Regions from separate parts of the Caballeronia sp. KNU42 genome, predicted to be linked through region 2. Evidence: predicted binding sites of a transcription regulator. Region 2 holds the regulator's gene; each other region holds the start of a gene.
What was found. Region 2 encodes LexA, which represses DNA repair genes until DNA is damaged. Its sites were predicted from a motif close to ACTGTATNNNNATACAGT; they were not measured.

Region 1: the regulator LexA is predicted to act here: its motif matches at 2,089-2,106, upstream of ACSOSP_RS07955 (ATP-dependent helicase).
Region 3: the regulator LexA is predicted to act here: its motif matches at 2,831-2,848, upstream of recA (recombinase RecA).

Annotation. Positions count from the first base shown of each region.
Region 1 is NZ_CM132388.1:1,775,855-1,780,406, forward strand. Features, by position in the region: gene ACSOSP_RS07955 (ATP-dependent helicase) at 1-1,997, opposite strand, end outside; gene ACSOSP_RS07960 (hypothetical protein) at 2,216-2,482, opposite strand; gene ACSOSP_RS07965 (hypothetical protein) at 2,560-2,955, opposite strand; gene ACSOSP_RS07970 (RNA-binding S4 domain-containing protein) at 3,337-3,558, shown strand; gene ACSOSP_RS07975 (hypothetical protein) at 3,728-3,910, opposite strand; gene ACSOSP_RS07980 (MATE family efflux transporter) at 3,909-4,552, shown strand, end outside.
Region 2 is NZ_CM132388.1:502,866-507,417, reverse strand. Features, by position in the region: gene ACSOSP_RS02200 (sulfate ABC transporter substrate-binding protein) at 1-1,026, opposite strand, end outside; gene lexA (transcriptional repressor LexA) at 1,321-1,977, shown strand; gene ACSOSP_RS02190 (hypothetical protein) at 2,155-2,541, shown strand; gene ACSOSP_RS02185 (DUF2939 domain-containing protein) at 2,679-3,299, shown strand; gene ACSOSP_RS02180 (universal stress protein) at 3,409-3,915, opposite strand; gene nodI (nodulation factor ABC transporter ATP-binding protein NodI) at 4,335-4,552, shown strand, end outside.
Region 3 is NZ_CM132388.1:3,634,998-3,639,549, reverse strand. Features, by position in the region: gene recX (recombination regulator RecX) at 15-1,658, opposite strand; gene recA (recombinase RecA) at 1,675-2,751, opposite strand; gene ACSOSP_RS16290 (response regulator) at 2,978-3,721, shown strand; gene ACSOSP_RS16285 (sensor histidine kinase N-terminal domain-containing protein) at 3,746-4,552, shown strand, end outside.

The DNA.
Region 1 (4,552 bases), 1.3 Mb from region 2:
GCCGGCTCGGGAACTGGCGGCCACGCGCACGCTTCGAACTGCGGCATCAGATGCGCGGGGATGAAACGCGTACGCGCCGCCCAGACATGCCGGTCGCCCATATGCGTCTGGTTGTGCACGTAGAAACGCTGCGGCGTGACAATGTGCAAATCCTCTTTCGCACGCGTCATGGCGACGTACAACAGCCGCCTCTCTTCATCGATTTCCTCGTCGCTGCCCGTGCCCATATCGGATGGAATGCAGCCATCCACGCCATTCATCACGAACACGTTCTTCCACTCCTGGCCCTTGGCCGAATGGATGGTGGAAAGAATCAGATAATCCTCGTCGATGAGCGGAACACCCGATTCGTCGCTGGTGGCATCGGGCGGATCGAGCGTCAGTTCCGTGAGAAAACGCTCGCGCGTGGGATACGTGGACGCAATGCTTTCCATCTGCAACACGTCGCCATGACGGATCGACGCGTCTTCGTGATTGCGTTCCAGATGCGGTTCGTACCAGCGCCGGATCATTTCGAATTCAGCGGGCCAGCCGCTTTCGCGTGCGCAAACCTTCGACATCATCGCGACGAGCGTCGGCCAGTCTTCGCTCGCGCGCAACGGCGCGGCGAATGCGGCCAACGCGGCCGGCGTCTCGCCGCGCTCGGCGACCTGATCGAGTACACGCCCCGCGATGGCAGGTCCAACCCCTGGCAACAACTGCAGCACGCGAAACCCGGCCACGCGATCACGCAGGTTCTCGCCCCAGCGCAGTACCGCCAGCACGTCCTTCACGTGAACCGAATCGAGGAACTTCAGTCCACCGAACTTCACGAACGGAATGTTGCGCCGCGTGAGTTCGATTTCGAGCGCGGCGCTATGATGCGCGGCGCGAAACAGCACCGCTTGCTGCTTGAGCGTCATGCCGCCTTCGCGCGCCTCCAGCACCTGCTCGACGATATAACGCGCCTGATCCGCCTCGTCCGCCACCGAGACCAGGCGTGGGCGTTGCGCCGATGCCTTGTCGGTCCACAAGTTCTTCGTATAACGCTCGGCGGCGAGTCCGATCACCGCATTCGATGCCGCCAGAATCGGCTGCGTCGAGCGGTAATTGCGCTCGAGCGTCACGCATTTCGCGGGCGGGTCGAAGTGGCTCGGGAAATCGAGAATATTGCGCACCGTCGCGCCGCGAAATGAATAGATGGACTGGGCGTCGTCGCCGACGACCGTCAGCCCGCGGCCATCGGGTTTCATCGACAGCAAGATGGACGCCTGCAGCTTGTTCGTGTCCTGGTATTCATCGACCAGCACGTGGTCGAAACGGCTCGACAGATCCGCGGCAATGGACGGCTCGGCGGCGAGATGCGACCAGTAGAGCAGCAGGTCGTCATAGTCGAGCACGCTTTGCTGCTGCTTCGCGTTGACGTAGGCCGCGAAGAGGCGGCGCAGGTCGTCTTGCCATTCGCGGCACCACGGGAACGCCTGGTCGAGCACCGTGGCAAGCGACACGCCGGTGTTGACCACGCGCGAGTAAATGGCGAAGCAAGTGGACTTGGCCGGAAAGCGTTTTTCTTTCGCCGATAACCCGAGTTCATGCCGCACGAGGTTCATGAGATCGGCGGAATCCTCGCGGTCGTTGATCGTGAACGACGGCGACAACCCCACGAGATCCGCGTAATCGCGCAACAACCGCGCGCCCACGCTATGGAAGGTGCCAGACCAGGTGAGGCCCTGCGCGATCACGCTGCGATTGCCCAAAGCGTTCACGGCGATACGCGTCACGCGCCGGGTCATCTCGCTCGCCGCGCGCCGCGAAAACGTCAGCAAGAGGATCCTGTGCGGGTCCGCGCCCTTCACCAGCAAATGCGCCACGCGATGCGCCAGCGTGTTCGTCTTGCCCGACCCCGCCCCCGCGATCACCAGCAGCGCGCCGGCTGGCTCGCCAGCGTCCGACGCTTGCGTGCCGTACTCGACGGCTTCCCGCTGCGCGTCGTTCAGTTTGGTCAGGTACGACGCAATGTCTTCCTGCGCCGGCTCGGGCGCGGGATTGTCATCGGTGGCGGAGTTGAGCGTGAGCACGTCGAATGGGCTTTAAAAACGGGTGACGCACACTGTATATCCATACAACTCTTCCACGCAAGCGACTGATGCAGAAGGCTTTTGGCCCTATAAAAATGGCCCGGCGCGCTCAAGCGTGCGGGGCCATCGTCCTTCCCTGCAGCGCAACCTGTCGCGAATCAGTCCGCTTTCTTCGCGTTTTTCAGGTTCGCGTCGGCAGCGGCTTCATCCGCCTTCGATTGCGATTCCGTCTTTTTCTTGTCGGCCTTGGCCTGCGCTACGTTCGCGTCCTTATCCGCCTGGTCCTGCTTCTTCGCCGCTTTCTTATCGGCGTGCGTGGGTTCAGGGTTGGCGGTGGTCTGCGTCTGCGCAACCGACACAGTGGCGGCTGTTGCGAACGCACCCGCAAGCAGCGCTGCAATCAAGCGTTTAGTGGTCGTTGTCATGAATTCCTCCTTGCCAGCGGCCCCGCTTGGGGGCCGCGCTCGATCGTTCTGTTCGTCCTTTTTGTCGAACTGAAAACTTAATGCTGCAGGCCCGTATCCTTCGGACCGTCCGGCTCGGCGGACTTCAAGTCGTCGTTGGCGGTCTGGTTGTCGGCCTTCTTGTTGATCTTCGCGTTGCGCACCTGCTCCTTGTATTGCGCCTTCGCTTCCTTGTTTGTCGCCTTCAAGTCCTGCTTCGATGCCTTCTTCGATGCCTTGTATTCAGCACTAGCCTGCGCGTTGGCATTGCGCTTCACGACAAACGGATCGATCGGCGCCGGCGCGACAATGTTTTGCGGCGGCGGTGCGGTTTGCGCGGACGGCGCGGCCATCTGGCCGGCGTCGGAAGGTTGCGCGGTTTGCGCGAACGCGGATGCAGACACACCCATGGCGACAAAAGCGGTACCCAACAGCATTTTCTTGACTTGCAACATATTGATTTCCTCGCTGGCAGTTTTATTCCGGGTGGTCGATTGCAACCATTGCAACCGCCCGCGACGCCTAAGCGATGTGCGTTGTGTCCTCAAACACCCCGCTTGAAACAGCGCGCCGCAAATACCCGTCTACACTTCTGTTGACCGGCACGAACGCGAACAAAACCACGTAAAAAACGCACCGGTCACTACGACTGACCCGGTGCCGGACGCTGGAGTTCGCTGAAACGTGTCATTGTTACCGAAGGTTTCACTTCCTGACATATTGCAAACAACCGAAACGCCCGATATCCGGGAGCCTTGCCTGTACTCGCACGTGGCGTGCCCGGCTGGTTTATCATGGGCGCCCTTTCCGTCCCCAACCTTGCGAAGACTGACCCCATGCCGCGCCTCGAATTCACGCTCACAGGCGACTACGTCGAACTGCACAACCTGCTCAAGCTGATGGGCCTGGCCGATAGCGGCGGCTCGGCGAAAGCGCGCGTCGCCGAGGGCGAAGTGAAGGTCAATGGCAAGATCGAGCTGCGCAAGACCTGCAAGATCCGCGCGGGCCAGACGGTGGTCATCGACGACACCACGATCAAGGTTCTCAAGCCGAAATGATCGGCATGAGTCCGATCTGAACGACGTTCAATATCGCGTCGTGATCGACATAATCGCAATCAAGCAATAAGCTAGATGGCTTTCGTTCCCTTTCGCCGCTTTCAGCTTGTTGACGGTCGAAGCCAGCTTTTCAAGCCAATGTGCTTCAAGAGTGCTTCAAAGCCGGGATTCACAGCTGGAATTCGAAGCCGGATTTCATCACTGAAATCCAAAGCGGAGCTTCAGCCCGATTCAGGCTGAAGCGAGGCCGGAACGAGCGGGCGATGTAGCACCGGTAACGGTTAGCTGCATCGCCCGTTGCCGTTTTTGCCCGGTTTTTGCCGTGCAGCAAAGCATCCAGATAATCCGTCATGCCATCCAGTCTGAAACGCGCGAACGCGCCGCCTAGCCTTTCCCGTCACGCCGTCGATACCGCGAGGCTCGCCGCACCCCTCGCGATCTCGCAACTGTCGCAAATGGCGATGGGCGTCACCGACACCATCCTGCTCGGCTCGCTCGGCCCCGATTCCCTCGCGGCCGGCGGCCTGGGCGCAAACCTGTTCTTCGTGGTCGTGGTGCTGCTGCAAGGCGTGCTGACGTCGGTCAGTGTCTCCGTCTCGCATGCGCGTGGCGCCAACAACGATCACCTCGTGCCGAACATCTACTGGACCGGGCTGGTGCTGTCGCTGCTGCTCGCGATTCCCGCCTTCACGCTGCTGAGCTTCGCCGAACCGATCCTGCTCAAGTTCCACGAACCCGCGATGCTCGCCAGGAACGTCGGCGAATATTGCGCAATCCTGCGCTGGGGCGCGCCCGGCAGCCTGCTCGGGATCGGCATGATGCGCGCGTTCCTGCCGGCTATTGGCGCGGCGAAGCGGCTGCTGTGGGTATCGATTGGCGGTGTGTTCGTGAACGCATTTCTCAACTACGGCTTGATCCACGGCGCCTATGGCCTGCCCGAACTTGGTTTTCTCGGCTCGGCGGTCGCCACCACGACTACAGTCTGGATGACGGC
Region 2 (4,552 bases):
GAACACGCCTCCATCGGCGAAATGCGTCTTTTGCGCCTTGGTCCAGCCACCAAAGGAGTCATCGATGGTGTAAAGCTTGATCTTCGGAAACTGCTTCGTCAGCGCAGCGGGAACTGCCGTGGAACGCGGCCGATAGAAGTTACGCGCCGCGATCTCCTGACCTTCCTCGCTATACAGATACTTGAGGTACGCCTCAGCCAGCTTGCGCGTGCCATGACGATCAACCACCTTGTCGACAACCGCCACTGGCGGCTCAGCCAAAATGCTCACCGACGGCACCACGATTTCGAACTTGTCCGAGCCAAATTCCTTCAGCGACAGGAACGCCTCGTTTTCCCACGCGATCAGCACGTCGCCCTGCCCGCGCTGCACAAAGCTGGTGGTGGCTCCCCGAGCGCCGGAATCCAGCACGCCGGCGTTTTTGTAGAGCTTGGTCACGAAGTCCTTGGCGGTCGTCTCGTTGCCTCCCGGCAGATGTTCTGCATACGCCCAGGCCGCGAGGTAGTTCCAGCGCGCGCCGCCCGACGTCTTCGGATTAGGCGTCACGATGGACACACCCGGCTTGAGCAGGTCCGGCCAGTCCTTGATCTGCTTCGGGTTACCTTTCCGCACGAGGAACACGATCGTCGATGTGTACGGCGACGCGTTGTCCGGCAAGCGCTTCTGCCAGTCCTGGGCAACGAGGCCCTTGGCTGCGAGCGCATCGATGTCGTAGGCGAGCGCCAGCGTCACCACATCCGCCTGCAAGCCGTCGAGAACCGAGCGCGCCTGACCGCCGGAGCCGCCATGCGATTGCTTGAACGTGACGGTTTCACCCGTTTCAGCCTTCCATTTCTTGCCGAAAGCCTGATTGAAGTCTTGGTACAACTCACGCGTCGGGTCGTACGACACGTTCAGGAACGACGTGTCGGCATGCGCCATCGAGACCGTTCCCGCAATCATCCCGGTCGCCGACGCTGCCCCGATCACCGCCGTGGCAAACAGCTTCCGTGCACGTGCGCCCCACCCCGAATTCCGACTCAGCATTGCCCCGTTCCCCGTCTTATGTGTTTGAGCAGCCGAGTCTATCGACGAGCTTTCATTATTAAAAATAATTGTTATTCATTCTTTTAGATCAAAAAGTGCTAATGAAGGCTGGAAGCGGCGTTGCGGCCATCAAACGGGCGTTGGAGCACCCTGTTTTCGGGTGCTGTGTGGTTCTGACGACGTCGAACTTAAAGTAAAGCTTGAAATGCGCCGAATACTGTATAAAACTACAGGCATCTGTTCATCCATACAGTGGACGACCGGCCATAAAAGGGGCAACCGCACGTGACCAAATTGAGCAAACTGACTGCGCGGCAGCAAGAAGTTTTCGAACTGATCCAGCGCGCGATCGAACGCACGGGGTTTCCGCCCACGCGCGCCGAGATCGCGGCCGAACTTGGTTTTAGCTCCGCCAACTCCGCCGAAGAGCATCTCCGGGCGCTGGCGCGTAAAGGGGTGATCGAACTGGCCGCGGGTTCATCGCGCGGCATTCGCCTGCTGACCAATGGCGGCCTTGAAGACGCGCCTCATCAGTTCACGTTGCCACACGCCAGCATCATGCAACTGTCCTTGCCGCTGGTCGGGCGCGTGGCGGCCGGTAGCCCGATCCTCGCGCAGGAACACATCTCCCAGCATTACGCCTGCGACCCGGCGTTGTTCTCCAGCAAACCGGACTATCTGTTGAAAGTGCGCGGGCTTTCCATGCGCGACGCAGGCATCTTCGACGGTGACTTGCTCGCCGTGCAAAAAAAAAACGAGGCGAAGGACGGGCAGATCGTGGTGGCGCGACTCGGTGACGACGTCACGGTCAAACGCTGGAAACGTCATCCAGATGGCGTTGAACTGATTGCGGAAAATCCTGATTACGAGAACATCTTCGTAGCGTCAGGCAGTGAAGACTTTGCGTTGGAAGGTATTGCGGTCGGGTTGATTCGTTCCGGCGAGCTTTGATTTCTGTTTTGATTTCTGATTGGTAGCGCGGCGGCGGGTGTTTCGGGAGTTTTCTGTCATTCCGCCCCAGCCGCGCTGCGCTTGAATTCCTGCCCTATAAAGCGTGACGGACATCGCATCCGCGATGAACCGGCGCGCGCCCTATTGTCATCAGTGATCGGTTATCGGAGAAACATCATGGAACGATTCGCCCGGCTGTTTTCTGCTTCTTTCTTATCTGCATCGTTCGCGCCGACAGCACGCGCGCCCCTTTCGTTTCGGCAATTCCGCGAGTTCGGCCGTTTGCGGCATCTGCGCTCGCTGATCTCCTGCAAGACGCAAAAGCCGGCTGACACCCCGGACCTCTTCGACGAACTGCCCGTCCTGCCCTCGCGGCAGCCGGCGTTCGCCCGGGTATCGCTGAGTGCATCGGTGCATACGCAGGCCGAGCAGCGTGCGCCGGTTCGGGTTTATCGCGGAGAGTCGCGGGTCATCATGGTCGGTAATATCGAAGCGGTGTCGCGCATGATCGACCGCTGCATCGACGACGAGCGTGCAGGTGTAGAAAGCGGATTGCTCGCCTGAGTTTAAAAACGATTTACAGCGATAAACGCAGGGATAATTCTGACGCCGTAGCGGTCCATCTGAGAGTTGAGTCGTCTTTGACCTCAACGCTCGCATTCGAGCCGCATCAACCTCTCAGTTAAAAGGCGCCTTAGCGTATGTCCCGCACCAGCAGATCCATTGTCATTGCGTTGTTGGTAGTTGTCATCGTCGCGGTACTCGGTGTGATCTATGCGTCGCCGTATATCGCGCTCGATCGGTTGAAACGCGCCGCCGACGCGCGTGACGCTCAAACCGTCAATCAGTATGTCGATTTTCCTCTGCTGCGTGGAAGCCTGAAGGATCAGGTCGGGCAGTTGCTGACCCGAAGGATCGATATACAGAAGAGCGGCAATCCGTTAGCAATGATCGGCGCCATGATTGGCGCGGCGTTGATCGGCCCGCTGGTCGATTCGTATGCAACGCCCGACGGCGTGGCGGCAATTCTCAATGGCATACCGCCAAAGGGTGATCCGGGCGAGAAACCGCCGGTTGCGCCCGAGTCGAGCGGCGCTGTGGTGGCAGTTCCCGGAACCGCGCCGGCGCAGCCGCCTGCGCCTGCCGTCGCTTCACCGTCCGCACCGAAACCGCCGCCCCAAACCACGGCGGGGTATCGAAGCTTCGATACTTTCGCGGTGAATTACCAGCATGGAACCGGCGATGCGCGCTATTCAGCCATTCTCAGGCGCTACGGGTTGTTCTCGTGGAAACTGGTCGCAGTGGAGTTGAATAACGACTAGGCGATCGGGATCGGCTCTACCGCAACAACACGGGCCTGTGCACCGAGTTGTTGCGGGCTGAGAGCGGCACCGGCTTGGCCGCCTGCTGCTCTCAGCGCGCCCTCACGCATCAAACACTAGCCTCGGCTTTCACAGGCTTCGCTGCATGCGCGGCGTCTTCCTGCTCCGCCGATGTGCCCGTCGGTGACACCGCCACCAAAATGCTGCAGGACACCCGATCCATCAGCGGCGTGTTGCCCGAGCCCATCCACCAGCGCGCCAAGCCCGTGCGGCACCGATGCCCCACCACCACCAGATCCACCTGCAAGCTCTGGGCGAGCCCGGCAATTTCATCGATAGGATGGCCGAACGCAAAGTGTCCCTGCGCCGGAACGCCCCGCTCCGTCAGCCATTCCACGCCTTCACGCAGGATGTCGCGGGCGGCGTCTTCGAAACGGCCGCACGCCATATCGGTGAGAAGCCCGGCGCTTTGGGCGATGCTGGAACGCATGTCGACAACGGCGAGCACATGCGTTTCGGCTTTCAGGTCGAGCGCCAGATTCGCGCCGTCACGTAACGCCTTGCGCCCTTCGCGAGAGCCGTCGTAACACAACAGGATTTTTCGATAGCTCGCCATGGTGGTTCTCCGCGCTGCACAAAAGCAGCAAAGGGCATCAAAAAAACGGTCGTCATAGTCTTGCAGATTCTGCCCCGTGAGCCGGGCGGGCGACAAAACCCGGGCCGCGTTGCCTTCATGATGGTGCGTCGCTGAAACGGTGGCAACGATGGAAAACGCTAATGCGGCCGGCTTGCTCGCGAAACGCCAAGCGGACACCGTGCCAGGTACGTGAATCCCTTGCTGGACGGGCCTTCCGGTCATTGATTCAAACTTCTCGAAGGAGTCCGGCGACCGCGAAATAGCCCGCGTGCGCGGCCGCAGTGCACTTCAAACAGAGGGACGCGCCTCGTTGGTGCAATCGATTAAACTAGTTAGCTTGTCTTGAGACCCGACTCCAGACCCGCTACCGACCCAATACCTGAGCCCTGAGTTTGCGCATGTCAGATGCAGCAGTGTTACCCGGCGATACGACCCGCACGAGCGCCGTCGGGCCGAAGCCGGCGATCGAATTTATCGACGTCGAAAAGCATTACGGTGACAAGACGGTCGTCAACGGCCTGTCTTTTCACGTCCAACCCGGCGAGTGTTTCGGCCTGCTCGGCCCCAACGGCGCCGGTAAAACGACCACGCTCAAAATGCTGCTTGGCCTGACTGC
Region 3 (4,552 bases), 1.1 Mb from region 2:
ATAAACGGCAGCGCCTATTCGTCGATAAATTCGTCGTCGCCCGCTTTCAGCACTTTCACGATCGTCCCGCCGTTGAATCCTCGCGTGGCGAGAAAGCGCGCTTGTTTCGCGCGTTCGGCCGGCGTCGTCGGCAGATCGCCGAATTTCTTGCTCCAGACCTCGCGAGCTCGGGCGAGTTCGGTTTTGTTCAACTCAGCACCGGCATCCTGAATCAGAGTTTCGTCGATACCGTTGCGCTTCAACTCGTGCACGATCCGGCTTGTGCCAAGACGAGTGCCCCGTCGATGAACGACACTCTCCACAAATCTCTCGTTCGATAACCATCCTTCACGTTCAAGCGCGTCGAGCAAGGTGTCGAGGGATTCGCCTTCACCGACATGCGGCGTCAGTTTGCGGGACAACTCAGTGCGGCTATGTTCACGACGCGATAAATAACCCAGCGCACGGCCGCGTAACGATAATTGCGGCCCTTTTCGCTTGGAATCGCCCGTTGCGGAGGCTTTGCCGCGTCCGGAAGAGCCGCGTGAATAAACCGGTTCGGTGTTCTGGCTTTCGCTAACCGCATCCGTTGCCGGTGGCGCGCACTGTTCGAAGGGCTCGAATGGATCGGCTATGTCGATGCCAATTTCTTGCTGGATGCCCGGGGAAATAACCGCGGGTTTCGATTTCGATTTGCGGGCAGCTTTTTCAGGCGCGGTTTGTGATGGAACAAGTGCCTGTGCCTGTTCCAGCACCGCTCGAGCGCACTTTAAGCGCTCCTCGGCATTGACCGCGTCCAAACCAGCCGGCGAATCAGGCTGCACGGGTTCGCTTTGGTGCTGGTCGACTTGCGGCGACGCTGCAATATCGGCGATTTCGGCACGTTGGGGCGTTTTCTCTTCAGCGGGTTTTGCTGACTTCGGCGAATTGCGACGGCTGGTTTGCCGGTCGGTAGATCGTTCGAAAACATCCTCGCCGTCAGCGGACGGAGATGAAGATTTTCCACGCGCACCTTGACCAGACACTTTGCGTCCGCCCAACCCGCCACGTCCAAATTTGCTGCGATCACTGGATCGCTCGTACTCAGCCGAGGTATCTGCGGAGGCACTATTCGAAGACGACCGAGCCGACACTCCGCCGCCGAACGATCCACGTTTCGGATACGCACGATCGCTCGACCGTTCGAACACCGGCTCGCTGTCCTGCTGCGTGGTTTCGCCTGCTTCCTGCAGACTTGCGGCGATCGCCTCAGCCTTGCTGCTGCCGCGCGATGACAAACTGGAACCACCCGCCCGCCCAAAGCTGCTTTTCCTGGCGAAGCTACTGTTACCGCTACTGCCACTACCACTCCCAGCACTCTTGCCGCTGGAAAACCCACCACCCTTATTAAACCCACCGCCCCCACTTTTCTCGCCGGAAACCCCACCACTCTTCGAGAAGCTGTTTCCAAACGAACGACGCGCCGACGCAGATCCCTCCGCACCGACGCGTTCGCTTGCTGCTGCGCGGTATCGATCGCTGCTACGTTCATAGCGATCAACCTCTTCCTCGGCACCGAGACTTTCGTCTTCGTCGCCGATGGACTTCGAGCCGTCCGGATCTTCCTTTACGTCCTGCTCCGCGTCACGATTTGAATCGCGACCGGTCTTCGATCCGAACCGGCTCTTGCTGCGCATCATCTTTACCGCCTAAAACTCATTCTTCTTCATCCGCCACTTCGGCAACACCCGGTGCAATTGCATCGGCCATTGCATTGACGCCCAGCGATTCGCGAATCCGATTTTCGATTTCACGCGCCATTTCAGGATTCTCACGCAGGAATTCGCGTGCGTTGTCCTTACCTTGACCAATCCGTTCGCCGTTATAGCTGTACCAGGCGCCGGCCTTATCGACCAACTTGGCCTGCACGCCCAAGTCGATAATTTCGCCCTGACGCGAGATGCCTTCGCCGTAGAGAATGTCAAAGATGGCTTCGCGGAACGGCGGTGCAACCTTGTTCTTCACCACCTTCACGCGGGTTTCGTTGCCGATCACTTCGTCGTTCTTCTTGATCGAACCGATACGGCGAATGTCCAGGCGCACCGATGCATAGAACTTCAGCGCGTTACCACCCGTGGTGGTTTCCGGATTGCCGAACATCACGCCAATCTTCATGCGGATCTGGTTGATGAAGATCACCAGGCAGTTCGTGCGCTTGATCGTGCCGGTCAGCTTGCGCAGCGCCTGCGACATCAAACGTGCTTGCAAACCAGGCAGCGAGTCGCCCATTTCGCCTTCGATTTCAGCCTTCGGCACCAGTGCCGCGACCGAGTCGATCACGATCATGTCGATGGAACCCGAGCGCACGAGTGCGTCGCAGATTTCCAGCGCTTGCTCGCCCGTGTCCGGTTGCGAGATCAGCAGGTCCGACGGACTCACGCCAAGCTTTTGTGCGTAAGCGATGTCGAGCGCGTGTTCCGCGTCGATAAATGCCGCCGTGCCACCAACCTTCTGCATCTCCGCAATCACTTGCAGCGCCAGCGTGGTCTTGCCCGACGATTCCGGACCGTAGATTTCCACTACGCGCCCACGCGGCAAACCGCCGACGCCCAGTGCAATATCCAGTCCGAGCGAACCGGTCGACACCACTTGAATGTCTTCAATGGCTTCGCCGGCGCCGAGCCGCATGATCGACCCCTTGCCGAATTGCTTCTCGATCTGCGCGAGCGCGACGGCAAGCGCCTTGCTCTTCTCTGCAGACATCCCGCCCGGGCCTTTCTTGCTATCTTCCATGAATCGTCCTTTGCTATGATGAACGGCGTCTGGCGCATGCCCTTGGGACTTTTTTCCGGTTGGGCGCACTGCTGCAGACACTGTATAAAAAAACAGGTGTTTTTGCAAGTCCGATCGAAGCGCGTAGTTTCAGCGCCACGTTCGACCCATGCGGGACACCACTACACCTGGAGACCGCCGCGCCGGGCGAATTGCGGTGCCGGCAATGCTTTTTGCGCACACTACGATGCGAATCCTCATTGCCGAAGACGACAGCATACTCGCGGACGGTCTCATTCGATCACTCCGCCAATCGGGCTATGCCGTGGACCATGTGCGGCACGGCGTGGATGCGGACAACGCGCTGTCGCTACAAACTTTCGACCTTCTGATCCTCGATCTGGGCCTGCCGATGATGTCCGGCCTGGAAGTCTTGAGACGCCTCAGGGCCCGCAATTCCCAGATGCCCGTGCTCATCCTGACGGCCGCCGACAGTGTCGACGAGCGCGTCAAGGGCCTCGACCTCGGCGCGGACGACTACATGGCCAAACCGTTCGCGCTGAACGAGCTCGAAGCCCGCGTGCGCGCCCTTACCCGGCGTGGCGCGGGAGGCGGCCCGACCGTCGTCAAACATGGCGCGCTCGCGTTCGATCAGGTCGGGCGCATTGCGTCCATCAACGACCAGGTCATCGAATTATCGGCGCGCGAACTCGGCGTGCTTGAAGTCCTGTTGCAGCGAGTTGGCCGGCTGGTGTCGAAGGAACAACTCGTCAACCACCTTTGCGAGTGGGGCGAGGAGGTCAGCAACAATGCGATCGAAGTCTATGTCCATCGGCTAAGAAAAAAAATCGAGCCCGGCGGCGCGCGGATCATAACCGTTCGCGGGTTAGGCTATAGCCTTGAAAAAGCCGTTGCCGCGGTGGCCACTCCTGTAGCGCCTGCCCCGGCAAATACCGACGAGCCTGCCTCGCCCAGCCCGCAGTACAAGTAGCAAGTAACCACGAGTAATTACGCCATGGGCTCGCCAGCGTCCCCCGAGCGCGCCGCTCCGGCGTTGCGCGAGCTATCGCCAATTTCGCCCGATTTGCCCGAAGCCGATCCCGACGCTTCCCGCGACGCGCGTTATGCGAATCCGTTCGCGCCGCCCGACGAGCTCGAGCCCGACGGCGAGCCCGCGCCGCGTTCGCTATTCGGGGAGATCCTGGACTGGATGCTCGCGCCGCTGCTGCTGTTGTGGCCGATGAGCATTGCAGTCACGTATCTTGTCGCCAAGTCGATTGCCAACGGGCCGTTCGACCGCGCGCTGGAAACGGATGCGTATGTGCTCGCGCGGCAGATCGCGCCGGTGAACGGCGTCGCGGAATTACGCTTGCCGAACGCTACCCGTGACTTCCTGCGCGCGGATAACGTGGACAGCGTGTTTTTCCAGGTGCTGGGGACGCGCGGTGAACTGGTAGGTGGCGACGCCGACATGCCCTTGCCTCACGACGATGACCGGCCGCAGCCCGGTATCGTGGAGTTTCGTGACGACGTGCTGCGCGGCAACGACATTCGCATCGCTTATACGACCGTGGAAGCGCCGACGCTCTCTCACCCGGTGTTGGTGCAGGTGGCCGAGACGCTCGATAAACGCAGCCAGTTGGCCAACGACATCATCAAGGGCGTGATCCTGCCGCAGTTCGTGATTTTGCCGCTGGCTATCGTGCTGGTCTGGTTTGGGTTGTCACGTGGACTCGCGCCGCTGCATGCGCTGCAGGCGAATATTCGCGCCCGGCGTCCCGATGATCTTTCGCCGCTAGAAGCCAGCCGCGCGCCTCCGGAA